2 regions of the Lederbergia ruris genome follow, and region 1 is predicted to be linked to the other one. Evidence: a T-box and tRNA genes for the amino acid it is inferred to sense, from the RefSeq annotation. Region 1 holds a T-box; the other holds one or more tRNA genes.
What was found. A T-box is a leader RNA that pairs with one kind of tRNA and senses whether it is charged. The one in region 1 lies ahead of argS (arginine--tRNA ligase), so its partner is inferred to be a tRNA-Arg.
Positions count from the first base shown of each region.

Region 1 (14,703 bases):
CTTCTTCTAGCACGATCGTCGTGGCCTTGACAAGGGCCAATCGGGTTGTTAGACAATGATCGTTATGCAAGATTTTAATATGGGCATAATATTTATTAAAATCTTGGGAGAGTTGGATTAGATATTTTGAAATTTCGGATGGTTCATGTTGCTGAAAACTCTTTTCGATGACTGAAGGAAATAGCATAAGTTGTTTGACAATCATCCAGCTTTCTTCTTCTATTTTTCCCGTTAAATCCTTTGTGAGATCCAATTGACCTGCTTTTCTCAAGATTGAACATGCTCTTGCATGTGTATATTGCACATAAGGGCCTGTATTCCCTTCGAACTTTAACATATCCCCAAGAGAAAACTCAATATTATTTTGTTTTTCGTGTTTTAAATCATGAAAAATAATCGCCCCAACGCCTACCATTTTAGCTACTTCTTCTTTCATCGTTAAATTCGGGTTTTTTTCTTCAATATTCTTTTGGGCGAGTTGAATCGCTTCTTCAATCACTTTTTCCAATAATACAACTTTGCCTTTTCTCGTGGACATTTTTTTCCCATCCTTTAAAATAAACCCAAATGGGATATGAGAGATGTTTTTTGCCCAAGGGTAATTCATTTTTTCTAAGACATGGATTACTTGTTGAAAATGCAGACTTTGTTCTTGACCCACTACATAAAAAGCCTTGTCGAAATGGTAATGATGATAACGATAAATCGCAGCCGTTAAATCCCTTGTTGCATATAAAGTGGCACCATCTGATTTCTGGATTAAGCAAGGTGGTAGATTGAATTCTTTTAGATTGACAATTTGGGCACCATCTGACTGTTCAAGTAACTTAAGGTCGATCAGCTTTTTTACCGTTTCGTTCATTTTATCATTGTAGAAGGCTTCCCCATGGTAAGAATCAAAACGGACACTTAATAAATCATAAATTTTAGTAAATTCCTGAAGGGATTCTTCACGAAACCATAACCACAGTTGATATGCTTCCTCATCCCCATCCTCTAATTTCTTAAACCACATTCTTGCCTCCTCTTCCAACCGTGCATCCTTCTCAGCCTCTGCATGAAATCTGACGTATAATGCTAATAATTCCTTGATCGGATTCTGTTTCACCTGCTGCTCATTTCCCCATAACTTATAAGCTACCATTAATTTTCCGAACTGCGTCCCCCAATCACCGAGATGGTTAATACGGATCGTTTTATAGCCACACTTTTCGGCAATATGAGCTAACGAATTTCCTATTACGGTTGATCTTAAGTGCCCCATCGAAAATGGCTTAGCAATATTAGGAGAGGAAAAATCAACCACCACATTTTTGCCATTCCCGAAGCTCCATGAGCCATAATTTTTTCCATTTTGAATAATTTGTTCTAAAACATACTTCACAACCGTTTCCTTATGGAGGAAAGCATTCACATAAGGACCTACAGCTACAATTTTACTAAACAAGGAATCCGTTAATTTCTCAGATAATCCTTTTGCTATTTCTTGTGGAGGTTTCCGCCATTTTTTGGCGAGTACAAAACACGGAAAAGCCAAATCACCTTGTTTTTCATGCTTGGGAATTTCTATTAGTTTTTCTATATCTTCATACGATAAAGCATCATCAACTTCCCCTGTAATTCTTTTCGCATACTGTTTAATAACATGTAGCATCACCACTTCACCCTTCCATTTTTAAAATAAAAAAATCTCGCCTCTAAAATGAGAGACGAGATGAATCGCGGTACCACTCTTATTGTTCATATTGAACCTGCTTTTATGCTTTAACGGAAATTCTCCGGCTAAACCCTACTGTACTTTCAGGCTGCTCCTCAGAAGTGCGTTTCGTGAACAAACAGACTGCTAGGCTCACACCAACCCTAACTCGCTTAAGTCGTGTTGATCATTACTCTCTTCGTCAAAGGATTTCTCGATTGATTTTCGTCATTATAATCGATTGCTTACGAAAAAGCAACCTCTTTTTAGAATGCTTATCAAACAATCAGATCCCGTAATTGACTATAAATTTCCGTCATTTCTTCAAGGCTCATTCGCACAAGACCACTCGTTGATGGAGCCACAAAATCAATGACTCCGTGAATGGTTTGATCAGGTTGGCGCCCCCATTCTGCTTTTCTTTTACCGGAAAATTGTAGATAAACCCCTTTGCCTACGAAGCAGACTATTTTCGGTCGATAAAAACGGATTTTTTCTTCTAATACTTCTTTACCTTGCCGATATTCTTCCTTTGTAATTTCAGCCGCATTTCTCGTTGGCCTAGGAACTATATTCGTAAAGCCATATCCTTGTTCAAAAAGGGCGTCCCCCTCATTTGGAAAATATCGCCGCTCCGTAAGTCCTGCTTCAAATAAAACCTTCCAAAATTTATTCGTTGGATTCGCATAATGATGACCGGTTTCACTCGAACGAATACTCGGGTTAAAACCAACAAACAGCAGTTTTAACCCTTTTTTCAGATGATCTGGAACGGGTTTTGTGACATTATGTTTCTTTACCTCCTTAAAATCGGTAAGGTGCAGCACCGAAAAGATCCTCCTGATTTAATAATCTCGGATAAATCAATTTCCATAACGGTATACCCTTTATTTCTTAATTGTTGATTGACTTTTTGATTAACAGGTAAACTAAAAAGTCTTTTGTTTCCGATCGATAGTACATTTGTTCCAAGTGTGAATTGTTCATCTTCCGTGACCTCAATAAGGTTAAATTTTCCCTTTAATATTGCAAGCGTATCTTCATCAAACGCCCGAGGAAAAACCAAGGCTTCCTCCGCAGATAAAATATTAAAGACACAATCAAGATGTAAATACTTATCTTGAAACGGAATGGGAACGATGTGATATTCAGGAAGAGCTTTTTCTAAATAGTGAATGGCTCGTATGTTTGTACGGCTGCTGACACCTATATAAACAGTTGTACCGTCGACCATGACATCGCCGCCTTCAATCACCCCTTCTTGGATGTCCAAATAAGGCAGTTGGTGGAGAGATAACCTATCCTTTAATTCTATTTCTTCGCCTTGGCGTACACCTTTCGCCATTTGCGACACACAAACTTGGTGGCCAATGGTAAAACCAATATCCCTTGTAAAAACTTGTTCGGGATATTCTTTTTTAGGTGGTATGGTTAAAACCTCTACTCCACATTCACGTAATGATTTTATAAATTGATGATGTTGCTTTACAGCAAGATGATGATCGATTTGCTGGTCATCATAATGCTTTTGGGTTTCGTTAATAATTTCGCGGATCGCCATATATTTCGGTTCGCATAAAATCACCTTTGCTAAAAGCCCATATTCATTGTTGCAAAATACATTCTCTCGTTTATCTTTAAATATCATCGTTTATCTCCTTGTTGTTCTAATAATTTGATTTAAACAAAGATTAGAGGTGGTTGGCAACTAAAATGACAATGATGAGTAATATTGCAACACCTTGCTACAATGCAAAAAAGTAACTAATCAGCCTTTTGACTAGTTACTTTTTTAAAACTATTCTTCTACTTTCATCACCCAGTTTAATGGATCTGCTACTTTTCCAGTTTGGATGCCTGTTAAAGTATCATAAAGCTTTTTTGATAATTCTCCGGTTTTTCCATTATGAATGGTGAGTTTAAGATCATTCCAGAAAAGCTCTCCAATAGGTGAAATGACTGCTGCTGTACCAGTACCAAAGGCTTCTTCTAGTTTACCTTCTTTATAGGCTTGATAAACTTCCTCCATAGAAATTTTTCTTTCTACTACCGGCATTTCCCAGTACTTTAGTAATTCTATGACAGATTTTCTCGTAATCCCTTGCAAAATGCTCCCATTTACTGCTGGCGTGATAATTTCTCCGTCGATTTTAAAGAACACATTCATACTGCCTACTTCCTCAATATATTTGTGTTCTTTCCCATCTAACCATAGGACTTGTGAATAGCCTTCTTTTTCAGCCACCTCTTGCGCTTTCAAAGCACTTGCATAGTTACCCGCTGTTTTGGCACCTCCCGTTCCGCCCTTCACTGCACGCACATATTCGCTTTCCACCGCAATTTTAACGGGATTCATTCCCTCTTTGTAATAAGCACCGACTGGAGATAAAATAATCACAAATTGGTAGGTTGTCGATGGTGCGACACCTAAATACGGCTCAGTTGCAAAAACAAATGGACGAATATAAAGGGAAGTCCCTTCCTTCGTAGGGATCCAATCACGGTCAATGGAAATTAACTTTTTTAATGCCTCTAAAGCTAAATCTTCATCAATTTCCGGTATACATAGCCGCTGATTGGAGCGATTCATGCGTTTCATATTTTCATCCGGCCTAAACAGTAATACATCCTGATCTTTCGTGACATATGCTTTCAGGCCTTCGAAAACGGTTTGACCATAATGGAAAATAATGGCGGCAGGATCTAATACAATCGGTTGATAGGGGATAATTCTAGGGTCAAACCAGCCTTTTTCTTCCGAATAGTCCATTACAAACATATGATCAGTAAAATAACGACCGAAAGGCAGTTGTTCATCAATTGGTTTTTCTTTTTTATTTTTGCTTAATTGTACTTTAATTTCTTGCATATGGCGTTCTCCTTCTCGATTAATTTCGTATTTGTCCACTCCCATAAATGAAGAACTTACTTGAAGTAAGGGCTTCTAATCCCATGGGGCCTCGTGCATGCAATTTTTGCGTGCTAATTCCTATTTCCGCCCCGTACCCAAACTCGAATCCATCCGTAAATCGTGTAGAAGCATTATGATAGACAGCCGCGGCATCGACACTATTTAAAAATTGGGCAGCATGTTGATCATTTCTTGTTATAATGGACTCTGAATGTTGGGTTCCGTAATGATTGATATGCTGAATCGCTTCTTGAACAGTGGAGACGATTTTCATACTAATGGTTAAACCTAAATATTCTGTTGCCCAATCCTCTTCTGTTGCCACAAGAATATTATGACACTTCTTTCTAATCATTTCATCTCCGTAAATTTCCACATTCTTATCTTGAAATTCTTGAACAAGTTCTTTTCCGTATTTTTCAAACCATTTTTCATGAATTAGTAAAGTTTCGATTGTATTACATACAGAAGGCCGTTGGATTTTCGCATTTAAAGCAACATCCTTTGCCATTTCCCATTCGGCCGACTCGTCAATAAAAACATGACAGTTCCCTGCACCTGTCTCAATCACCGGAACGGTTGATTCTCGCATGACGGTTTCAATTAATTGTTTTCCACCCCTTGGTATAAGGACATCTAAATATTCATTTAAGCGAAATAATTCTTTCGCTGTTTCGCGGCTTGTATCTTCCAATAATTGGACCGACTCATGAGGTAATCGACTTTTTTTCAATGCGGTATGAATGACTTTTACAATCGCTGTGTTTGAATGTTTTGCAGAGGAACTCCCTCTTAGAACAACTGCATTCCCTGTTTTTAAAGCCAAGGTCGCCGCGTCAATCGTGACGTTTGGTCTCGCTTCATAGATCATGCCGATCACCCCGACTGGTACACGTTTCTTATATATATGCAATCCATTCTCTTTCTCTATTTCTTCTATTGTCTCTCCAATTGGATCCTTAAGATTGATTAAGAGTTCAATCGCCTGCGCCATTGCTTGAATACGATCTTCATTTAGCATGATTCGATCCAATATGGCAGGAGAGATTCCATTTTCCTTTCCAAACTGCAAATCTTTTTCATTAGCAGAAAGTATTTCTTGTTGTGATGCTTTTAACTCATCAGCAATCAGCTTTAAAGCTTGATTTTTTTCCGCTGTTGTCACATTGACTAAAGCATAGCTTGCTTGCTTTGCTGCTAAACCTTTCGCTCTTACTTCACTCATACATCTATACCCCTTCCCATTTAAATTTGTACCCAGCGATCGCGATGGATCACTTCCATGGTTGGTTTTATTTCCTTCTCAACTTGCCGCTTTTCAATCGTTCTTTTTAAATCATCTGATGAGTAACTTACTTCTCCTTTTCCTAATAAACCATGATTTCCGAAAACTTCCACTACATCTCCCTTTTGGAATGTACCTTGCACTTTAAACACCCCTGCAGGTAAAAGGCTTTTTCCATTATGAAGGATCGCATCTTCTGCGCCTTGATCCACATAAATTCGGCCTGATAATGCCGAATGGAGGGCAATCCATTGACGATTGGTATTAATGGAAGGAATGGATGGATTAGAAATATAGGTTCCATCTCCCTCACCTTGTAAAATCGTCATCAATTTATTAGCTCCGTTTCCTTGTCCGATAAAAACAGGGACGCCTAAAGAATGCGCTGTTTTTGCTGCTAGAAGCTTAGAATGCATACCTCCAGTTCCAACCTTTGATCCAATTTCATCTGCAGATGCTATTAGCTCATCAGGAATTTGCTCTAGGTAATCCAATCTTTTGGCATCTGGGTGTATGCGAGGATTGGCTGTATAGATTCCATTAATATCTGTTAGGATCATTAGTTGATCGACGTGGAGAAAACCACTGACAAGGGCAGATAACATATCGTTATCTCCAAAGGTCAATTCCTCAACTGAAACTGTGTCGTTTTCATTAATGATGGGTAAAATGCCTCTTTCCAGTAGTTCAGTCAGCGTCGCAAAGGCATTTCGATACCTCTCTCTATCCGTAAAATCTGATCTCGTTAATAAGATTTGTGCTGGAATAATATCAAATTCTTTAAACTTCTCAATATATAATTGGATTAAGCGACTTTGTCCAACAGCCGCCGCCGCTTGCTTACCTTTCAAAGTAACAGGGCGACTCGGATAGCCCAAACAAGCAAACCCAGCAGCGACAGCCCCAGAAGACACAAGGATTACTTCATGCTTTGCTTCTCGCAATGTAGCAATGGCATGAATATGGTCGGAAAATTTTTCCAGATCGATTTCTCCCTTGTCATTTGTTAGGGAACTACTCCCAATTTTCACTACAATACGTTGCTTTTTCATTTTAATCACCTGGTGTATGAAATAATATAAAAAAAGCTCACTCATCCTTAAAAATTAAGGACGAAAGAGCTTTATCTTCCGCGGTACCACCATAATTGGATGTCTTCATTGCATCCCACTTTTCCTATAACGCAAGGTTTGCGCTCATGTTTTGCATGAGACTCTAAAGGCAGGTTCAGCGGGTCGGTTGTGATGAAATTTTCCAGCATATCAATTTCACTCTCTTGCACTCCAAACACCGCATACTAATCCTTTTTCTTCGTTCGTCAATTTTCTAATATTATGACGAATTTATCCTAAAAAGTCAAGGGGAAAGAGACTTAAAAACAAGACCTCTTTCCCTTTTTCTGCTTTTTATTGCTGATAGTGTTTCCGACAAAATTCAAAGACCAGTTTCTCTTCATCCTCTTCAAGAGCAAAGTCTAAAATTGCATTTGAAGTTTTTTCCATAAATTCATAGTGTAGAATGCTTTGCGTCTGATCCACATCGGCAAAAATCACCCTAAGTACTAAGCCATTTTCAGTAAATAATTCATCATCTTCCGGTACTTCAATTTGAAGAAAGAATTCATAGCGAATTCCATCAAGGATCCCGGTTGGATCATGTAATTCCTCGACTGTATATCCGGTTATATTCATCGTTTATTCCTTCTCTCATGTCTGTCTCTTCTTAAAAAATAGGCCGATCCCAATTATTAATAATATAGCTAATCCAATATATACGAAATTTGAGTATACGTCCATTATCTCCACAATTTTTGTCCAAGATTCACCGACTGCTGCTCCAATACTAACTAAAAGTATATTCCACAGAAATGTTCCTAAAAGTGATAACAGAAAAAATGGCAAAAAATGCATGCGGGCCATCCCGGCTGGAATCGAAATTAAACTACGGATTAAAGGAATAAAGCGGCAGAAAAAAACGGTCCACGCTCCATGTGTCTGAAACCATTTCTCTGCCCTTTGGATATCTTCGCTCTTTAAACGGAGAAGATGCCCCCAACGTCCAACAATTTTTTCGATCTGATCAGCATTCACTAAATAACCTATCCCGTACAATATGACAGCTCCAAGTACAGACCCTAATGTAGCAAACCAGACGACACCCATGATTGTTAACTCGGAATTGGTCGTCATAAATCCACCGAAAGTGAGAATGACCTCAGAAGGAATTGGTGGGAAAATATTTTCAATCATAATTAAAAAGAGAATCCCGATATAACCGTAATTTTCCATAATATCGATAATCCAAGTATCCATTCAAACACTCCTATACTTTGAAAAAACTTGTCTATTTTATTTTACAGCAATCTGAATCATTTATCACCGGGAATTTATATGTATGAATGTGTAAAGTTGCCCTATTCATAAGCCGTTGGTACGGCAAAAGATCATAGGGTTGTAATTTCAATAAAATAAAAGCTTAACGATAACAGAAAGTTTGCTATGACATAATAAGCAATGGCATTCACCCCAATTTATTAGCCTGCCTCATATCATATTTCATTACAGCATCGACCAGAATCTTTTCGACAAAATTCGAAGTGTGCTGGACGTTGATTTACACCTGGTACTAAGAGCGAGAATGAGTTTTAGTACCTGGTACTAGGGATTGTTCGTTTTAAAGCACGTTATCAGATCTAACTTCGGGAAGGTTTTTTTAAAATATTATTTCGGTATAGTTTATAAATGCAAAAAAACAAGCATCTTATTAGATGCTTGATCAGGATTCAAAATGTTTTATACACGTTTTCACATTCTTCTCCAGTCGGTTCATAAAAACAATGCAATTTATAACGACCGACTATTGGTTGATCGTACCAAGTTGCTGGACAATTGCCTTCTGGTCTAAAATACCACAAACTAAATTTTGCCGGCCAAAGTCTTTCCCCATTGATCGATCGTCTTGCTAGTCTGCGTTCACTTTCTCTTGCCCGCTGATAAAAATAACCATGTGTGACGGCTTCGAAGGCATGGGGTTGATATACCATATCAGGGATTGTACGTAAGCCAGTAAAATCGGAGCAATTGGCTCGAATGCGATTGATTCCCACATTGCCAATCATCAACATTCCCTGTACTCCTTCTCCTTCACCTTCCGCTCTCAATAATCTTGCCAATAGATCAATATCTGCCGCACGCGCTTTTACAACGGCCATTCCGACACCTCCAAAAAGTTCTATATCCATATCATATTGGATGTGATCGCAATTGTTGCTTTTGCCTAAAGAGAATGTTCAAAAAGTCCGGTAAAAATGACACTGCGAATTTCTTCGTTGGCTTGTTTCTTCACTGCTCATGTATCAGGGGAATGATCTTCTACTAAAACCGCCCACGTCCTGTGGGCAACGTAGAAGTCAGTACATCCTGTACAAGTCCGCTCCTTGGAAAAGAAAACCACTTTTCCGCGTGCGATGCGGATTCAGGGAAGCTTTCCTTGTGCTCGAAACTGCGCCGCCTCGAACTTTCGCCGCACAGGATGTGCTAGTGTCGGCGTAGCTGACAGGACGTCAGCGCCTTTAGCCGACAGGTCCTTTTTATCCTCCTTTTTGAACACGTACCTAGAGAATTTTTTCCTGGTTAAAATAGCTGCGTGCTTTGTTTGCGATATCTTCAGGGGAATGATAACTTAATGGTTCTTGATGTAGAGCTTGAAAGTAATTGATATCGCTTATATCTAGTCCACCAATTGTAAAGCGAGGAATGATTCGGGCGTGTGGAGATTGCTTCCTTTTTGGATCGAGCGATAACTCGAAGAGGAGATTGAAGCTCGAAAATCCTTGCTCCTCTAAAACTTTAAAAATTACTTGCAATCCTCGTGCAAAATAACCCCAATCCTTCTCTGTAATATCCCAAAGCGATTTTCTGTTACGGAAGACAGTTAAAAAATCGTTATGTCCTTTTGGAGCATAGGAATGCATCCAAGCAATCTCTCCTGTTTCTCCTATCCATCTTTCGCCTGCCTTCTTCTCTACTTCACAAAGCACTTCCCAATAGTCCCGATCATTTTCCTGTTCAAATAAATGGGTAGCATCTTCAAGCTGACGTTGATAGTTCGTTGCTGATTCCGAGCCAATTACATGTAAATGGGGATGAAGAATACTGCCACCTGAGTGGGGTAAATAATTCCAATTTATGGAGGCATACTTCATCCGAGTATCTGTTTCAACAACCTTTTGAATATAGAGTTGAGCAGCCATAAAAGCATTTTTGATCATCCCAGCGGTGAATTCTGCTAACTTGACATAGTGTTGACTAGAGAACACGACAACTCCATTGTGCTTGCTATAAGGAAACAAGTTCGGAAACAGAATAGCCTCCCCTTGAACAATCCGTCCCCCCTTCGCAATGTTTTTTGGAAAGACGGGTGTCATCGTTAAGATGTTTTCAGGACAAAAGGGACAATTTTGCCCACCTGTCATTTTGGCGGCTTCCTCGTAATCAGGTGGTGTTAATGTTAGCCCTGGATTAAAGATAATTCGTGATGTTTCTCCAGTTAATGGATCAAAGCGAACCTCTGTTTTTCGCTCAATTTGATCTCCTTTTCCATCGTAAAAAGAAAACCATTCTTCTCTTTTGGTAAATTTTATTTCCACAACAATCTTCCCCCTTCACTCAATCAATTAAACAGGCTATAGAAACCCTAAGACATAGAAGCGAGAAAAACCCATATAAAAGTTTCGCTATGTATTAATATAGCAATTATTTTCAGTATTTTCCAACACCCCCCCCTATGGGCGAACATCCAGTTTGTTCACGACGATTTTTTCCCATAATTTCCAAGGTATGATTTGTTTAAGAAGGATGAGCATCTTCACACCTTTGCCAATGGGATAACGGAGCTTGTTTAAATTTCTTTTAGAACAAAGATCTGCAATCAGTAGTGCGACGGACCTTGGATTACCGTAGTTTTCCCTGCCTTTTTCCATTTCACGTTCAATGGCAGTCATCATCATCGCATAAGGGGAATCAGAGAGCATCGATTTCCGGGCGATTTTTTTCCCTTTTGTCCAGATATTTGTTTGGAAAGACCCGGGCTCAATAAGGGCAACATCAATGCCGAATGGCCTTACTTCTAATCTCAAACTCTCTGTCCATCCTTCCAAAGCATGTTTGGAAGCAACATAAGGAGATAATCCCGGAAATGCGATTTTTCCTGAAATGCTACTCAAATTAATAATTTTACCTCCTCCCTGATGTCGCATAAAAGGGAGAATAGCTTGTGTAACGGCAATGGTACCAAAAAAATTTGTTTCAAATTGTTCTCTGTATTCATGTAAACAGATTTCCTCAGCAAATCCTCCCAAAGCAAATCCCGCATTATTAATGAGAATGTCGATGGAAGGTAAATGAGAAAGCTGGGATGTAAGTTCCTGAATAGAAGTAGAATCTGTTACATCTAATGAAAAATATTCAATCGATCCATTTACACCTTCTTGTTTACATAATTTTATTATGATATCTTTGTTCTCGAGATTTCTCATTGTCGCAATGACATGAAAATTTCTTCTAGCTAGCTCGAGTGTTGTGAATAATCCAAAACCACTTGATGCCCCTGTAATCAGCACAGTTTTCTTATCCATTATTCCATCTCCAATATAATAGGACAATGATCACTGCCTAAAATATGACTATGAATATACGAATCTATGAGTCTTTCCTTCCATCTCTCAGATGTAAGAAAATAATCTATTCTCCAGCCAATATTTCTTTCTCGCACTTTGTTCATATAAGACCACCAGGTAAAAGCCCCTTCTCGGTCCGGATAAAAATAGCGGTACGTATCAATAAAGCCGTGATCAAGCAAATGAGTCATTTTCGCCCGCTCTTCTACAGTCACGCCAGAATTCCCTTGATTGGATTTTGCATTTTTTAAATCAATATCGCGATGGGCGACGTTCAAATCGCCACAATAGATAACAGGTTTGATCGCATCGAGATTTTGGAGATGGGCAAATAATTCATCTTCCCAGTCGAGACGGAAACTTAATCTTGCCAAATCTCTTTGCGCATTTGGTGTATATACGTTAACTAAATAAAATTCATCAAATTCTAATGTAATAACTCTACCTTCTGGCTCCTCATTGGCTTCGCCTAAGCCATATTGAACAGAGAGCGGTTTTTTCTTCGTGAACACAGCCGTTCCGGAATACCCTTTTCTCTTGGCATCATTCCAATACTGCTCATATCCGTCTAACTTTAATTCAATTTGCTCTTTATGACATTTCGTTTCTTGCAGGCAAAAAATATCGGCATCTACTTCATAAAAATAATCTAAAAATCCTTTGCGGACACAAGCTCTAATTCCGTTCACATTCCATGAAACAAGTTTTAACATCTATTTAACTCCTTTATACTTGAGGTAACTAGGGAGGAATATATACATTATTATAGCGGAGTTCCAGTAGAGAATCATTCTAATCATCATCGAAAAATTTATCTGGCTTCTGTCACGGAGTAATCAATCATATCCTTCTCTTTTATCTCTTGACTCAATTGCAGATGGTGGATGGTCATTTCTGGGCGGCTACCTACACGAATGTTGACACCCGTTTGACCAAGCCCTTCACTTATATAAAACGGTCGACCGTTGTACTCATGTAATCCTTTTACCATATTCATGCGAACTAATTCCCCCATCTTTCGCAAATGGTACGGCTTGGGCCAATGTATTTGCCCACCATGAAAATGCCCAGCTAACAGATAATCAAATGGATAGTCTTGCATCGTTAAAACGATGTTCGGATCGTGTGTAAGAACAATATTATATCCTCTTTCCAATCCATCATAAGATTTAGCTAAATCGCTGTGATTCGTGCCAAAATCATCAATACCAATAATATTAAATGGCCTACCGTTTATTTCAATTGTATCATATTCATTTTGGAGTGTTTTAAAACCGTATTCATTCAACAAGTCTTTTAATTGGTTGAAAAATGGTTGGCGCAATACATAATCATGATTACCAAAAACAGCATATGCACCGTAACGGGGCTGTAATTTATTTAATTCATTCAAATACGGAATGAGCTTAGAGATGGTTCGTTTTCGATCTAGGAAATCACCAGTCAATGCAATAAGATCGATTGGTTGCATTTTTAGGTGCTTGTACAAATGCTCCGGTGATATAGAAATTTTTTCAAGATGCATATCAGAAATATGCAAGATTCGTAGAGGAGTTGCTTTCGTCCCATTAAGATTTTTATCGATTTCTATATGATTAATGACAACAGACTGTGTATTTTTATAGCCTCTATATACAAAATAACTTAATAGCATAACAGTAATGGCAATAATGATTAACATGATTTATTACCCCTTTCCTTCACTAATTATACAGCGACGAAAGGGGTATTTTTACCTGTAATTTATGGAAGTCTCCGGATTAATCGTGTCCGTACTTATTTTTTAATATCTCTTTCGACATGAATAAATACATGGGAGTTGGAATTTCTTTTTTTATTGAGTTTTTTGAGGACAGAAAATAAATAGGAAAAAGAGCTAGTCGTTTGAAACATTTATAAAATGGATTCTTAATGGAATGTGCTTCAAATCCTAGCTTTTTACACCCTTTATAAAGTGTGGTAATGCCAATTAACCCTTTAATATTTTCATTCTGATGATGCTTAAGAATATAGTGAGTAATAAATGGCAATGATTCCTCTACGCTTTTATAAATCATGAACGCTTTTTTCACCTCACTATCATATCTTTGGATTTGCTTCAGCAATTGAACATTGTGCAAATGAATTTTTACAAGTACATCATTTTTTATGAATGGAAATTTTAGGACTTGGAATGAAATAAATTTATTTTGACAAACTATGGCTTGAAGGAGTTGATTTGTTCATGGCTCGTATTTTATTTTTGCCTTTTTTGCAAATACCTTCAGGCCATCATCATGTCGCAGACAGTATTAAGGTTCAATTGGAGCAAGACCCCGGAATTTTTCATTGTGATAAGGTGGATATTTTATCCTATAGCTACGGGAAGATTGAACAACTAATTTCAGCTTTTTATATACAATGGATTCATACATTTCCTTCCATATATAGCCAAATTTATCGGCATGTGGCAGTGAGAGGAAGAACCATTCATAAGCATTATTATACGTATGAATGGCTTTTTATGAAAAAGCTGGAGGAATTAATAGAAGAAACAAGACCGGATTTAGTTATTTGTACTCACGCCCTTCCCTCCTACTTACTTGCACGTTTGAAAGAAAGAAATATTTGGTCAGGTAAAGTGATGAATGTTTACACTGATTATTTTGTGAATGATCTATGGGGGATTAAACAAATTGATTTTCATTTCGTACCAAGTATGCAAATCAAAAAAGAGCTATTACAAAGGGGAGTAAAGTCAGAGCAAATCTTTGTTACGGGAATCCCAATCCATCCTTTATTCCAAGCGGAAAGTATGAAAAAAAGGAGTAAAATAAGGCAAACTCTTTTATTAAGCGGAGGAAATATGGGGGCTGGCTCCCTGCATCAGCTGCTGGATCGCTTGCAACCTAATGGTTCCATTCTTTATAAAGTTTTATGTGGCAAAAACGAAAAGCTTTTTCAATCCATTGAACGATTAGCACATCCACTGATCCAACCCTTGCCCTTTATTTCTACAAAAGCAGAAATGAATCGATTGTATGATGAGGCAGATGGGATTATCACAAAACCAGGTGGTGTAACAATTAGTGAGAGTTTAAATAAAAATCTACCTATTTTCGTTTATGATGCATTGCCTGGACAAGAAGAGATGA
Region 1 covers NZ_BORB01000005.1:139,929-154,631, reverse strand. Annotated here, with positions in the region: gene argS (arginine--tRNA ligase) at 1-1,654, opposite strand, end outside; T-box leader at 1,703-1,911, opposite strand; gene mug (G/U mismatch-specific DNA glycosylase) at 1,975-2,523, opposite strand; gene KI363_RS04735 (dimethylarginine dimethylaminohydrolase family protein) at 2,493-3,344, opposite strand; gene KI363_RS04730 (branched-chain amino acid aminotransferase) at 3,495-4,565, opposite strand; gene KI363_RS04725 (glutamate-5-semialdehyde dehydrogenase) at 4,585-5,832, opposite strand; gene proB (glutamate 5-kinase) at 5,853-6,944, opposite strand; gene KI363_RS04715 (DUF6509 family protein) at 7,299-7,583, opposite strand; gene KI363_RS04710 (DedA family protein) at 7,599-8,204, opposite strand; gene KI363_RS04705 (cell wall hydrolase) at 8,675-9,103, opposite strand; gene KI363_RS04700 (hypothetical protein) at 9,506-10,540, opposite strand; gene KI363_RS04695 (oxidoreductase) at 10,676-11,527, opposite strand; gene KI363_RS04690 (exodeoxyribonuclease III) at 11,527-12,282, opposite strand; gene KI363_RS04685 (metallophosphoesterase) at 12,381-13,250, opposite strand; gene KI363_RS22345 (YkoP family protein) at 13,330-13,719, opposite strand; gene KI363_RS04680 (MGDG synthase family glycosyltransferase) at 13,794-14,703, shown strand, end outside.

Region 2 (14,703 bases), on a different contig from region 1:
TTTACATAAAAAAACATTATAATATATAATGTCGATTGTTAAAAAAGGATCTATTGCTTAGATCGCTCGCATCTTGTGAGCAACGCAGAGATCAGTACATTTTGTGCAAGTGAGGTCTGGTGGCAATAGCGAAGAGGTCACACCCGTTCCCATCCCGAACACGGTAGTTAAGCTCTTCAGCGCCGATGGTAATAAGGGGCTTCCCCTTGTGAGAGTAGGACGTTGCCAGGCAAATGGAGGATTAGCTCAGCTGGGAGAGCATCTGCCTTACAAGCAGAGGGTCGGCGGTTCGAACCCGTCATCCTCCACCATTATATTGCCGGCCTAGCTCAATTGGTAGAGCAACTGACTTGTAATCAGTAGGTTGGGGGTTCAAGTCCTCTGGCCGGCACCATGGACGAGCCATTAGCTCAGTTGGTAGAGCATCTGACTTTTAATCAGAGGGTCGCAGGTTCGAATCCTGCATGGCTCACCATTGATTATTATCCCAATTCATCGAGCGGGTGTGGTGGAATTGGCAGACACGCTAGACTTAGGATCTAGTGCCGCAAGGCGTGGGGGTTCGACTCCCTTCACCCGCACTTATATCTATTCATAATCATCCAAATATGCGGAAGTAGTTCAGTGGTAGAACATCACCTTGCCAAGGTGGGGGTCGCGGGTTCGAATCCCGTCTTCCGCTCCAGATTATGATTATGCCGGGGTGGCGGAACTGGCAGACGCACAGGACTTAAAATCCTGCGGTAGGTGACTACCGTACCGGTTCGATTCCGGTCCTCGGCATTTTTAGCGCCCGTAGCTCAATTGGATAGAGCGTTTGACTACGGATCAAAAGGTTAGGGGTTCGACTCCTCTCGGGCGCGCCAATTCTAAAAAAGTAGAATTTGGAATAATAATGGTTTGCCAAATTTATAACATCCAACATTCTATTTCTCACATTAAACGGGAAGTAGCTCAGCTTGGTAGAGCACTTGGTTTGGGACCAAGGGGTCGCAGGTTCGAATCCTGTCTTCCCGATTATTCTTTCATGGGGCCTTAGCTCAGCTGGGAGAGCGCCTGCTTTGCACGCAGGAGGTCAGCGGTTCGATCCCGCTAGGCTCCACCATTTTAATGTGAATGAATCAATGTGGCGGTGTAGCTCAGCTGGCTAGAGCGTACGGTTCATACCCGTGAGGTCGGGGGTTCGATCCCCTCCGCCGCTATTAACAAAGGGACCTTTAGCTCAGCTGGTTAGAGCAGACGGCTCATAACCGTCCGGTCGTAGGTTCGAGTCCTACAAGGTCCACCATGATTTTATATTGGAGGAATACCCAAGTCTGGCTGAAGGGATCGGTCTTGAAAACCGACAGGCGGGTCATACCGCGCGGGGGTTCGAATCCCTCTTCCTCCGCCATATAAAACCTTTAAAATCATCGCGGGGTGGAGCAGTCTGGTAGCTCGTCGGGCTCATAACCCGAAGGTCGCAGGTTCAAATCCTGCCCCCGCAATTTGGTCCGGTAGTTCAGCTGGTTAGAATGCCTGCCTGTCACGCAGGAGGTCGCGGGTTCGAGTCCCGTCCGGACCGCCATTTGTATTACATAAACTTATTGTTAAATGAAAGGTTTAGGATAAGCGAGAAGGTCGGGGAAGCGGACGAAGAGATTCGAAGCTTAGCGTAAACCATAACTTACGGCTCAGTAGCTCAGTCGGTAGAGCAAAGGACTGAAAATCCTTGTGTCGGCGGTTCGATTCCGTCCTGAGCCACCATTTGAATCGATGCGGTATGGCGGCTATGGCGAAGTGGTTAACGCATCGGATTGTGGCTCCGACACTCGTGGGTTCGATTCCCACTAGTCGCCCCAAAATAATATTACTTTGCGGGTGTAGTTTAGTGGTAAAACTACAGCCTTCCAAGCTGTTGTCGTGGGTTCGATTCCCATCACCCGCTCCATTTTCTACTATGGGCCTATAGCTCAGCTGGTTAGAGCGCACGCCTGATAAGCGTGAGGTCGGTGGTTCGAGTCCACTTAGGCCCATCATTCCGCAGTAGCTCAGTGGTAGAGCTATCGGCTGTTAACCGATCGGTCGTAGGTTCGAATCCTACCTGCGGAGTTGTAACTATTTTCTCCGGTTAATGAAAAGTTGTTTTAGCTTTAATGAATTTTTTACGGGGAAGTACTCAAGAGGCTGAAGAGGTGCCCCTGCTAAGGGCATAGGTCGCGTAAGCGGCGCGAGGGTTCAAATCCCTCCTTCTCCGCCATTACATATTTGCAAGGCCCCTTGGTCAAGCGGTTAAGACACCGCCCTTTCACGGCGGTAACACGGGTTCGAATCCCGTAGGGGTCATCTAAAAAAAGGTAACAACTTCAAAAGAAGCTGTTACCTTTTTTGTCGAGTTCCTCATTCTGAATGATCATCATCAATATAACTATCTTTTTCCTTATAAGGGATATCTCCCAATGGCGACTCCATTCCCGTATCATCTAATTTTTCTTCATACTCTTCTTTCTCATCTGTCTGCAAGGTACTTCTATGGTCACCACTAATATCAGTCACACTAAAGGTCTCATACTCTTCCTGAGTCCCATCCTTACTTTCATCCTGATAAAGCTCGTTATAATCATCGTAATCCCCAACAAAATCGGATGGTGTTTCCGAAGTTCCAAATTTGGCTACTTCCTCAAAGCTATCTTCATAATCTTTGACAGGGCTTCTCAACCGATAAGAAAAAGAGTTGTCATGGGCCGGCTCTAAGACATCTTCTTCAACGGGGCGGTCCCCAGGTACTTTTTGCTCTGGTGAATGATCAATACAATAGGTAGTGGAAGGAAGAGCTTCTAGACGCTCATAAGGGATCTCTTTCCCACAGACTTCACATTGACCATAAGTTCCTTTTTCCATTGCTTCTAGGGCATGCTGAACCTTTCCTAGCTCATCTTGAGCATGTACAGACAAAGCCATGTCTTTTTCTCTTTCATAGAAACCTGTTCCCGCGTCAGCAGGGTGATTATCGTATAGAGATAGTTCACCAATATTTTCGTGAGCACTTCGGTTACGGAAACTATCTTCATCATCTGTGACTTCCAGTTGTTTCTTCTGTTGCAAAAGCTCTTGTTTTAAATTTGACATCTGCTCTTTCGTAATCATCGCGGCACATCCCTTTCAAGTCTTCAAATGTAGTATAAACACTTTTTGAAATGCTAATCAGGATCTCTTTATGAGGATGTTCAAAAAGTCCGGTAAAAATGACACTGCGAATTTCTTCGTTGGCTTGCTTCTCCGCTGCTTGGAAAAGAAAACCACTTTTCCGGCGTGCGATGCGGATTCGGGGAAGCTTTCCTTGTGCTCATGTATCAGATGATAAGGGTCTTCCGTTAAAACCGCCCACGTCCTGTGGGCAACACGGAAGTCAGTACATCCTGTACAAGTCTGCTGCTCGAAGGCTTCGCCGCCTCGAACTTTCGACGTACAGGACGTACAGGACGTACAGGACGTACTAGTGTCGGCGTTGCTGACAGGACGTCAGCGCCTTTAGCCGACTTGGTCCTTTTTATCCTCCTTTTTGAACACTAATTTTTTGATTACTTATATTTTCCTTTAAACAGAAGCTAATAAACATAAAAAAGCCCTCCTGTATAAGGAGGACGATTTAGATAAAATAACTTATAATGATTCCCACGGACATTAAAAGTCCATAGATCGTGTTGGTTTTCGCGGTCGCGACCATGGCAGGCATCATTTCGAACGGTTCCGTTTTGCCAATAAAACCTTTTACAGCTTGGATAGCTTTGGGAATGCTTAAAAAGGTAATGAATAACCAATAGGGTGCTTCCGTAAATAGGGTCATAAAGATTATCCATACATAGGAAAAAGCAAACATTGCCGCTAGTAATATAATCGCATTTTTTCTACCAATGAGAATCGCGATCGTTTTTCGGCCGCTTTCTTTATCACCATCTAAGTCGCGAATATTATTAGAAAGCATAATACTTCCAATAAGTACCGAAATCGGTATGGAAATAAATACGCTTTGCTGGGAAATAGCTCCGGTTTGGATGAAATAAGCAATTTGAATAATGACAAATCCCATAAAAAAGCCTGACATGAACTCCCCAAAAGGTGTGTAGGCAATCGGGCGTGGGCCGCCAGTGTAAAAATATCCGACGAGCATGCAGACAAAACCGATCACAGCAATCCATAAACTTGTGCTTAACGAAATATAGATACCTAATAGAAGGGCAATGCCAAAAAGGATAAAAGCTAATTTTAAGACAGTCTTAGGCTTCACACCATTGCGGACAATCGCTCCTCCAATCCCAACCGATTCCTCATGATCCAATCCTCTGGCAAAATCAAAATACTCATTAAACATATTGGTAGCCGCTTGGATTAACAGACTTGCGATCATCATCGCTAGAAATAAGGGGATATGGATCGCATCATCATTGGCGGCTAAAGCAGTCCCAAGAAAGACTGGAACAAATGCGGCTGTAAGGGTATGGGGGCGTGCAAGCTGCCACCAGATTCTCCAGCCTTTATCTGCTTGTATGGCAGAACTAGCCTGTGCTTTCATAGAAATGTCTCTCCTCTAATGAACAATAATATAGTAAAAATAAGGAAAAAGAAGGATCAAAGGCTAAAACCGCGACAACAATCGCCACGCCTTTGTGACCAACGTCCTGTTGGCCTCTCCTATAAAGTTTATGAAAAGTGTCATAAAGTGTCAATCCTTTCCGATTAAATATTCACGGGAAATGATTTCCTAAGTGTGAACACTACATTTAACGTCCTTCTTCATATATAATAAGGAGGAATACAGACTTTAGAACGTAGCTTTAGGAGAGATTTGACTTGAAGACAATATTATCCCCCAATCGCTTTGTGCAATCAGAAGCAATCGAGAGGGGCAAACTTTTTAGTTATACATTATCCATTGATCCATGTGATCTTTTTGTTTTTTATCAGTCACACCGCACTTATGCAAAAGGACAGAGATTTTATTGGAAAAACGCGGACGGGACATTTAAGATCGTTGGGATAGGGATTGCGGCATCTCTTACAAGTAAATGCCCTGAGAAGAGATTTGAACAGATTCAGCAACAATGGGACAAACTCTTGCAAGCTGCCCATATTGAGAATAGCTTTGACGCTCCAGGAACAGGACCATTATTATTTGGTGGTTTTTCGTTTGATACGAATCAGATGCCTGCGAATGAATGGGGAAGTTTTGGAGACTCCCTCTTTTATTTGCCTGAAATCATGATTACTTGTTGGCAGGAACAATATTTCCTAACCATTAATCAATTTGGCACAATGGATCAGGGGGGAGGAGAACACTTAAAACAGTGGGTAAAGCAGATGAAGGCTGAGCCTCTTCCCCTTCCAGAACAATTAGCCCAAAAAGAATATGATGTAGAAGGATGGCTGCAAAGTGTTGAAGAAGTCGTACATGAATTACAAAACACAGATATGCAAAAGGTTGTATTAGCAAGAAAATTGCAGCTTGACTTTGCTGAATCTATCGCATCGGAAACGATTATTTATCAGCTATTATCCCAGCAACCGAGTAGTTATGTATTTTCTATGGAAGCAGAAGATAGCTGTTTTCTTGGTGCTTCTCCAGAGCGATTGATAGAAAAAGTAGAAAATCAAATTTTATCGACTTGTTTAGCTGGGTCGATTGCTCGTGGGAAAAATGAACAGGAAGATCAGCAATTGGGAGACAGCTTGTTGCAGGATTCAAAAAATCTTTTTGAACATGAGTTAGTGGTTTCGATGATTGAAGATGCTTTACGACCTTTTTGTGAAGAACTATTCATTCCGAATCAGCCTGTCTTAATGAAAAAACCTTATATCCAACATTTATACACTCCTGTAAAAGGAAGGGCGAAAAAGAAAAGTTCTATTTTTGCAATGATTCAATCCTTACACCCTACCCCTGCCTTAGGAGGAGTTCCGACAAGGCCTGCTATGAAAATCATTCGTGACAAGGAAAACATGGACCGGGGATTCTATGGGAGTCCGATCGGGTGGACAGACTATCGCGGAAACGGAGAATTTATCGTTGGGATTCGTTCTGGCCTGACGAAAGGAAATTCAGCCTATTTATATGCGGGGTGCGGTTTAGTGGCTGATTCCATTTCTGAGAAAGAACTCGTTGAAACGCGCATTAAATTCCAACCAATGTTACGTGCTTTTGGGAAGGAGAGCTTATGAATTTACACCAACAAGCTTTAACCGAGTATTTAGCCGCTTTTATTACCGGACTTTTTCAAACGGGAGTTCGGGATGTTGTGATTAGTCCTGGTTCTCGCTCTACGCCACTTGCTCTTTTAATGGTAGAGCATCAGGAGATCAATACTTATATTGATATTGATGAACGGTCAGCTGGCTTCTTTGCCCTTGGTCTCGCCAAAGCTTCAAAGTCACCTGTTGTCCTATTATGTACGTCGGGAACAGCGGCAGCCAATTACTTCCCGGCTGTTGTCGAAGCGAATTTATCGAGGGTTCCTTTGCTTGTGCTAACGGCGGATCGACCTCATGAGTTGCGTGATGTAGGCGCACCGCAAGCGATTAATCAACTTCATTTATACGGTCACCATGTGAAATGGTTTGCGGAAATGGCGCTGCCTGAAAATAGCGCAGAGCAAATTACCTATTCGAAAATGGTTGCCCGCCGCGCTGTGAAAGAATGTAAAAGCCCAGTTCCAGGACCTGTACATGTGAATTTTCCGCTGCGTGAGCCATTGCTTCCAGCTCTTGAGCCTTATCCATTTTCTGAAGAGCAGGCGGACTATGAAATCATCGCAGGTGAGCTAGCATTGCCACAGGCCGCCCTGGAGCGAATCGCACGTGAGATCAGCCAGTATCAAAAGGGCTTGATCATTTGTGGGCCGATGGATCAACCATCTTTTTCTAATGCAGCCATCCGTTTGGCCGAAAAGTTAGCTTTTCCCATTCTGGCAGATCCTTTGTCTCAACTGCGATTGGACAACTCGGTGATCATCGATAGTTATGACGCGATTTTAAAAACAGACCGTGTACTTGCGGAATTTCAACCCGATTTTATTTTGCGATTTGGGGCGATGCCTGTATCGAAACCACTTTCCCTCTTCATGAAAAAATACCGCGGGATCCCGCATTTTATTGTGGATGGACAGGCAGGCTGGAGAGATCCTTATCATCTTGGTACGAAGGTGATTCAAATGGATGAGACGGCATTTTGTCAACAATTGACGAATTATGTAAAGAAAAATGAAAATAATGAATGGTTATCGCAATGGCAGCAGGTCGATCAATTGGCGAAAACGGCGATTAAGGCTCATATGTCTCAAGAGCAGGAACTGGAAGAAGGGAAAGTATTTTATGAGCTCTTCCCACGATTACCGAAAGATAGCACGATTTTTGTCGGCAATAGTATGCCGATTCGTGATGTAGACACCTTTTTCCACAAAAATAACCAAGGCATTACGGTTATGGCAAATCGCGGTGCGAATGGGATTGATGGGGTTGTTTCAACAGCCTTAGGGGCTTCTGTCTATCAACAACCGCTGTTTTTATTAATCGGGGATTTATCTTTTTTCCATGATATGAATGGATTGTTAGCGGCAAAATTATATGAGTTAAACATGACGATCATTTTGGTGAATAACGATGGAGGCGGGATCTTCTCTTATTTACCGCAAGCAGAATCGAAGCAGCATTTCGAAGTTTTATTTGGTACACCAACAGGACTGGATTTTCAGCATGCTGTGGAAATGTATCATGGGCAATACGAAAAAGTGACAGACTGGGAACATTTTTCCAAAGCAATCAAATCAGCAGCAAGTTATAAAGGGTTAAATGTGATTGAAATTCCGACAGACAGGGCGAAAAATCTAACATCCCATCGGAAAATGTGGGAACAAGTTTCCCGGGAAATAACGACTTACCTGCAAGGTGTAGAAAAATGATGATTCATGTGAATGGCGTAGATTATTTTTATACGATGCAAGGAAGTGGGCCGCCATTGTTGCTTTTACACGGATTTACGGGGGATCATGCGACTTGGACAGAATTTGCGGACCGGATGCAAGATCGATTCACAATCATTTCTCTTGATTTATTAGGTCATGGAAAAACAAGTGCGCCTGCAGATTCCAGTCGTTATGAGACAAAACAGGCAGCGAATGATTTAGCTACTATTTTAGAGACATTAAAGATTGAAAAAGTTCATTTGCTTGGGTATTCGATGGGAGGGCGATTAGCTTTAAGCTTTGCGCTTCTCTTTCCCGAAAAAGTGAAAAGTCTAGTTTTAGAAAGTGCATCGCCTGGATTGTCCATACCAGAGGAAAGGGAGGCTCGAATCCATCAGGACGAGCAATTGGCGCAAATGTTGGAAGCAAAGGGCATCGAGGAATTTGTCGATTATTGGCAGGAGATCCCTTTGTTTTCCACGCAGAAAAATTTGCCAAAAGCGAATCAGGAAAAAATTCGCCGGCAGCGTCTACGGCAAAATCCGGTTGGACTTGCGGGTAGCTTGCGGGGGATGGGGACCGGACAACAACCTTCTTGGTGGTCCCATTTAAACGATTTGCTCATGCCTGTGCAATTGATCTGTGGAGACAAGGATCCGAAGTTTTGTCGAATTGCTAGAGACATGGTAAAAGTGATCCCAAATGCGAAGATGACAGAGGTACCAAATGTCGGCCATGCAATTCATGTGGAGGATTTAAAAAGTTTTGATACAATAGTAAGGGAGTTTCTCATCAATCTTGAAAGGAGTTCGGAATATGTCGATTCAATGGACAAGCAAAAAAGAGTATGAAGATATTTTATATGAAACATATAATGGGATTGCCAAAATTACGATCAATCGACCTCATGTACATAATGCATTCAGGCCGGAAACTGTGATGGAATTAATGGATGCTTTTGCCTATGCCCGTGATGATAAAGAAGTTGGCGTGATTATTTTAACAGGGGCAGGGGAGAAAGCGTTCTGTTCCGGTGGTGATCAGAAGGTAAGAGGACATGGTGGCTATGTAGGCGGGGACAACATCCCACGCTTGAATGTTCTTGATCTCCAAAGACTGATTCGTGTGATCCCTAAGCCAGTTGTAGCAATGGTGGCAGGATATGCGATTGGTGGCGGGCATGTTCTTCACGTTGTTTGCGACCTGACGATTGCAGCTGATAACGCTGTGTTTGGTCAAACAGGACCAAAAGTGGGCAGCTTTGATGCGGGCTATGGCTCTGGCTATTTAGCTCGGATTGTTGGACATAAGAAGGCGAAAGAAATTTGGTTCCTCTGCCGTCAATACAATGCGCAAGAGGCATTAGATATGGGCTTAGTCAACACCGTTGTGCCACTCGAGCAATTAGAGGAAGAAACAGTGAAATGGTGTGAAGAAATGCTCGAAAAAAGCCCAACAGCCTTGCGTTTCTTAAAAGCAGCTTTCAATGCTGACACCGATGGTTTAGCAGGCCTGCAACAACTTGCTGGTGATGCGACCTTGCTTTACTACACAACGGATGAAGCGAAAGAAGGTAGAGACGCCTTTAAAGAAAAACGTAAACCAGACTTTGATCAATTCCCACGTTTTCCTTAATATCACGAGAGGACTTGGTGGCATGCCACCAAGTCTTTCTTAACTATGAGAAGCCCTCGATCAAGTTGGAATCGTGCCCGCAATCGAAGTAGTAAGCCCAAAAGGGTAACGATCAAGCCGGAATCGTGCCCGTAATCGAAGTAGTAAGCCCAAAAGGGTCATGATCAAGTTGGAATCGTGCCCGTAATCGAGGTAGTAAGCCCAAAAGGGTCATGATTAAGTTGGAATCGTGCCCGTAATCGAAGTAGTAAGCCCAAAAGGGTCATGATCAAGTTGGAATCGTGCCCGCAATCGAAGTAGTAAGCCCAAAAGGGTCATGATCAAGCCGGAATCGTGCCCGTAATCGAGCTAAGAAGCCCAAAAGGGTAACGATCAAGGCCGAACCGTGCCCGCAATCGAGCTAAGAAGCCCAAAAGGGTAACGATCAAGGCCGAACCGTGCCCGCAATCGAGATAGGAAGCATAAAAAACGTTGCTTCGGTCCATTAAGAAGCAACCCAAATGATTACGAAAGTGAGGGAATGGAATGGGTGAGAGGATCCCGAATTGGCTTTTGCAGCGAAGTCATATCAGCCCCAATAAACCTGCATTGATATTCGAAGACCAAGTGTGGACTTTTCAAGAAATGAAAGACATTGTCCAAGATTTGCAAGCGAAACTAGCATCAAGTTTAAAAGAGCAAGACCGCCGTGCCGCGATTTTAATGAAAAATCATCCAAAAATGGTTTGGTTGATTCATGCACTCCAGCAACTTGGAATCGAAGCGGTCTTTTTAAACCATCGTTTGACCACAACCGAATTAGGGTTTCAATTGCAAGATAGTCAAACCAATCTTCTTTTTTATGATGAGACTTTGGCAGAGATGGCGAATAAACTCCGCGAAGAAAACCCTCAACTCCGGATTTATACAACTACCCAATATGAAAGCTTCCCCAACCAACAGCTTGAAATCAGGGACGAATATGATCTTGCCGCAACTTGTTCGATTATGTATACCTCGGGCACAACTGGCAAGCCGAAAGGAGTGCAGCAGACCTATGGCAATCATTGGTGGAGTGCGATTGGTTCTTCTCTTAATTTAGGCCTGCAAGAGAAAGATTCCTGGCTTTGTGCGGTTCCGCTTTTTCATATTAGTGGTCTTTCGATTTTAATGAGAAGTGTCATTTATGGGATGCCTGTTTATTTAATGGAACAGTTTGATGAGGAAAAAGCCAATTCTCTGCTTCAATCAGGACAAATCACAATCATGTCAGTTGTAACCGCGATGTTAAGCCGAATGCTTGAAACGCTTGGAATGAAAACCTATCATTCCTCTTTCCGGTGCCTATTGCTTGGAGGGGGACCAGCGCCATTACCGCTTTTAGAAAAATGTGTGGAAAAAGGGATCCCGATATTTCAAACATATGGCATGACAGAAACCGCATCACAAATAGCGACTTTAAGCCCAGAAGATGCTTTTAAAAAATTAGGTTCAGCTGGAAAGGCGCTTTTTCCGGCGCAAATACGAATTATTGATGAGAATAACCGAGAGGCCGCACCTAACCAACCAGGGGAGATTCAATTAAAAGGCCCGAATATTACGAGCGGATATCTTGCCCGGCCTGAAGCCAATCAAGTGGCTTTTGAACAAGGCTGGTTCAAAACAGGCGATATCGGTTACATGGATGAAGAGGGATTTTTATATGTATTGGACCGCCGTTCAGACTTAATTATTTCAGGTGGAGAAAATATTTATCCGGCCGAAATCGAGGAAGTGCTTTTGGGACATGACGCCATTATCGAAGCTGGCGTTACGGGGATAAAAGATGAAAAATGGGGACAGGTGCCTTATGCTTTTATCGCCGCCAGAAATTCTGTGTCCGAAGCAGAACTTATGCAATTTTGCCGCACCCATCTAGCCGCATACAAGGTTCCGAAAAAAATTATCCAAGTCGAAGCTTTACCAAGGAATGCCGCCAATAAGTTATTGCGTCGCAAGCTACTAGAATATCTAGAACAGGAGAAACAGTCATGATCGATATTGTAAAAGCACAGGTTTCGATTATTGCGATGCCATTAAAGCAGCCTTTTTCTACCCATTTAGGGACAGTTCGAGAACGAGAGGCCATCATCATTGAACTATGGGATCGTGAAGGAGAAGTCGGCTACGGAGAAACAGTTGCATTTTCCTCCCCATGGTATACGGAAGAAACAGTGAAGACCGCTTATCATATCCAAAAGGATTTTATTTTACCCGTGGTTCTACAAAAAAAGTTTGCTCATCCTTCGGAGTTTACACGTGAATTTTCTAGCCTGAGGGGAAATCCAATGGCCAAAAGTGGCATTGAAACCGCGCTTTGGGATCTGTACGCAAAAAAACAAGGAAAGTCTCTTTCCACGATACTTGGCGGGGAGCGCAATGAGGTGCGGGCAGGAGCGGTTGTGGCTACACAAGATGTCACAGATGCGCTTAAACAGATCGAGCAGTTTTCTGAACAAGGGTTTGAACGCATGAAATTAAAAATTAGCCCGGCCAATGATGTCGAGTTTATCAAGGCGATCAGAAGGGAATTCCCAGATGTGCCCTTGATGGCAGATGCCAACTCCGCCTATACACTGGATGATGTCGACCGCCTTCGTGCTTTGGATGAATTTGACCTACTCATGATCGAGCAACCCCTTGGTACAACCGATATCGTCGAACACGCCATCTTGCAAAAGCAAATCAACACACCGATTTGCTTAGATGAAAGCATCACGAATGTTCATGATGTGAAAAGTGCGATTCAATTAGGAAGTTGCCAAATCATCAACATCAAAGTAGGTCGTGTTGGAGGACTAACGAACGCCAAACAAATTCACGATCTCTGTCAAGAAAATCAGCTCCAAGTCTGGTGTGGCGGCATGATCGAATTTGGTATATCGAAAGCTCATAATTTGGCCTTAGCTTCCCTTCCAGCTTTCACATTGCCAGGTGATCTATCACCTTCCACTCACTATTGGGAAGAAGATATTTTGGATCGGCCCATTGAGATGGAGAAAGGAAAAATCACCGTTCCGACCCTCCCAGGGATTGGATTTTCATTAAACGAACGGCGTGTGGAAGAAGTGCGTTTGCATAAGGAAATTATCACAAGCCACATGACATAGAAAATCCCTTATATATATTTGCAATAAAAACGAAAAATTAACAAAAGTGGTTGATTTTAGTTTATACTTGTGTTATGGAATGTATTTGTACTATTTTCAATGTCTGTTGTAAAAATATCAACAAATCAAGGAGGGGGCGCTGTGGTTAAACGTGGTTTAAGTGATAAAGCTTCAAGAATGGCGAAGTTCACTGGAGAAAGAGCTATGATAGATGCTAAGATGTATAATCAACCAATCATTTACGTTGAAAATGGAAAATTGGTAAAAGAATATCCTAATGGCTATAAAGAGATGACGGAGAGGGCTTCAAATGAATGAAGACATTGTATGTTTTTGCAGGTAACAACGGTTCAGGTAAAAACACTTACAGATCACTAATGAAAAATGAGATATTTTCTGAATTAGATATAGATAATGATTACATTGAACGTATTTTGCGTTCAGATAATGTATTAAATCCCAAGAAGGAATCAGGTAAAAGAACGATAAGCCAGGTGAAAGACTGTATGAATAACTCATGCGTTTTCCTTCATTTCGGATGTTACCTCTTTCTAAACGTCTGACAATCAGTTACCTCTCCTGATGAAGCATTATGCCCATGCTGGCTGACGACATAAATACAATCAGCCCCACATTGATTTCCTTCTTTCCAATAATGACAATTCTAGGCCCACAGGATGTGGGTCAGAACAGCGTTGCGCCAGGACGGCGCGAACTTAGCTGTTCATCCTTCAGAGAATATGAACGTTTATTGATTCAAAGCTTTTTCTAAGTTGGTTAAATTTTTCTCCATTAAAGTAAAATAGGTTTCCTCGTTTTTTAGGTCATCTTCTGTTAACACGGCTAAATTATGAATCGGAAGCAATTCCGTCCCTGTTTCTTTTTGAATAATTTCAGCGAGGTGTGAGTTAATATTTTGCTCGACGAAAATAGAGGGAACCTTTTCTTCGTTGATGGTATCGACAATGGCTTGTAATTTTTTTTGCGAAGGTTCTTCTGTTGACGAAATCCCCGCAATCGCAATTTGCTCGAGTCCATAACGACTTTCCCAATAGCTATAGGCTTTATGGGCCACAACAAATTGTTTTCTTTTCGCTTGCTTCGCCATCGAAGCAAAGTCCTGATCAAGCTGCTCTAATTCACCTGCTAAATCTTGGTAGTTTTTTTCGAATTCTGATTTATACTCAGGCTTAGCCTCCACCAATTGCTGCAAAATTTGTTCTGCTAATTCTTTCGCGTAGATCGGATCAATCCAAAGATGGGGATTCACGTCACCATGATGATGTCCATCTTCCTCACCATGTTCATGTCCTTCATGCCCATGCTCTTCATGTTCATGTTCCTCATGATTCTCATGTTGATGAGACTGAGGTTCCACATCGATTTTCTCCCCAACGGCCGCAATCTGAACAGTCTCATTTTTTAATGTTTTCTCCGCCTTTTGCGCAAAACCTTCTAATCCATAGCCAATATAAAAGAATAAATCGGCATCCGCGAGCTTCATCATATCTTTTTGCGAAGGTTCGAATGTATGCTCATCAGAACCAGGCGGATAAATGGATTGCACAGAAACATGCTCTCCACCGATTCTTTCTGTAAAATATTGTAACGGATAAACCGTTGTATAAATGGTTAGCTTGCCAGTATTATTTTTCTGTTGTTCATTTCCACAGGCCGCTAATAGTAAAATAAAAATTGATACAATCACTAAATAAATACGCTTATGCTTATTCATGCGTTCCTCCTCTTCCTTAATAAGAATCATTCCGATTTAAAGTACGGAAATTAGCATAGCTGATTTTTAAAGAAAAAGCAATATATTTTTTAAAAAAATCATCAAGGGAATATTTTGGTGGAATGGATGTAGCATTGCGATCAGGATGAACAAATTCAGGAAAAAAGCTCTCGTTTTCGTGCTTCTAGCCGTTTATTCATCATGCTGATGCTTCAACTTATCTATTTTTTCTGGAACAGGGTCAATTCCCCCGGGGTGAAAGGGATGGCAT
Region 2 covers NZ_BORB01000047.1:204-14,906, forward strand. Annotated here, with positions in the region: rRNA gene rrf (5S ribosomal RNA) at 116-231, shown strand; tRNA gene KI363_RS18790 (tRNA-Val) at 236-311, shown strand; tRNA gene KI363_RS18795 (tRNA-Thr) at 319-394, shown strand; tRNA gene KI363_RS18800 (tRNA-Lys) at 400-475, shown strand; tRNA gene KI363_RS18805 (tRNA-Leu) at 500-581, shown strand; tRNA gene KI363_RS18810 (tRNA-Gly) at 611-685, shown strand; tRNA gene KI363_RS18815 (tRNA-Leu) at 698-783, shown strand; tRNA gene KI363_RS18820 (tRNA-Arg) at 790-866, shown strand; tRNA gene KI363_RS18825 (tRNA-Pro) at 944-1,017, shown strand; tRNA gene KI363_RS18830 (tRNA-Ala) at 1,030-1,105, shown strand; tRNA gene KI363_RS18835 (tRNA-Met) at 1,129-1,202, shown strand; tRNA gene KI363_RS18840 (tRNA-Ile) at 1,212-1,288, shown strand; tRNA gene KI363_RS18845 (tRNA-Ser) at 1,301-1,393, shown strand; tRNA gene KI363_RS18850 (tRNA-Met) at 1,414-1,487, shown strand; tRNA gene KI363_RS18855 (tRNA-Asp) at 1,491-1,567, shown strand; tRNA gene KI363_RS18860 (tRNA-Phe) at 1,671-1,746, shown strand; tRNA gene KI363_RS18865 (tRNA-His) at 1,766-1,841, shown strand; tRNA gene KI363_RS18870 (tRNA-Gly) at 1,857-1,930, shown strand; tRNA gene KI363_RS18875 (tRNA-Ile) at 1,942-2,015, shown strand; tRNA gene KI363_RS18880 (tRNA-Asn) at 2,020-2,091, shown strand; tRNA gene KI363_RS18885 (tRNA-Ser) at 2,149-2,239, shown strand; tRNA gene KI363_RS18890 (tRNA-Glu) at 2,254-2,325, shown strand; gene KI363_RS18895 (TraR/DksA C4-type zinc finger protein) at 2,380-3,126, opposite strand; gene KI363_RS18900 (1,4-dihydroxy-2-naphthoate polyprenyltransferase) at 3,629-4,552, opposite strand; gene KI363_RS18905 (isochorismate synthase) at 4,831-6,195, shown strand; gene menD (2-succinyl-5-enolpyruvyl-6-hydroxy-3-cyclohexene-1-carboxylic-acid synthase) at 6,192-7,931, shown strand; gene menH (2-succinyl-6-hydroxy-2,4-cyclohexadiene-1-carboxylate synthase) at 7,928-8,785, shown strand; gene menB (1,4-dihydroxy-2-naphthoyl-CoA synthase) at 8,751-9,569, shown strand; gene KI363_RS18925 (o-succinylbenzoate--CoA ligase) at 10,095-11,582, shown strand; gene menC (o-succinylbenzoate synthase) at 11,579-12,697, shown strand; gene KI363_RS18935 (hypothetical protein) at 12,839-13,015, shown strand; partial or broken gene KI363_RS18940 (DUF1540 domain-containing protein) at 13,239-13,349, opposite strand; gene KI363_RS18945 (metal ABC transporter solute-binding protein, Zn/Mn family) at 13,446-14,432, opposite strand; gene yidD (membrane protein insertion efficiency factor YidD) at 14,625-14,703, opposite strand, start outside.
Region 2: it encodes a tRNA-Arg, which carries the amino acid that the T-box ahead of argS (arginine--tRNA ligase) is inferred to sense. The anticodon was not compared.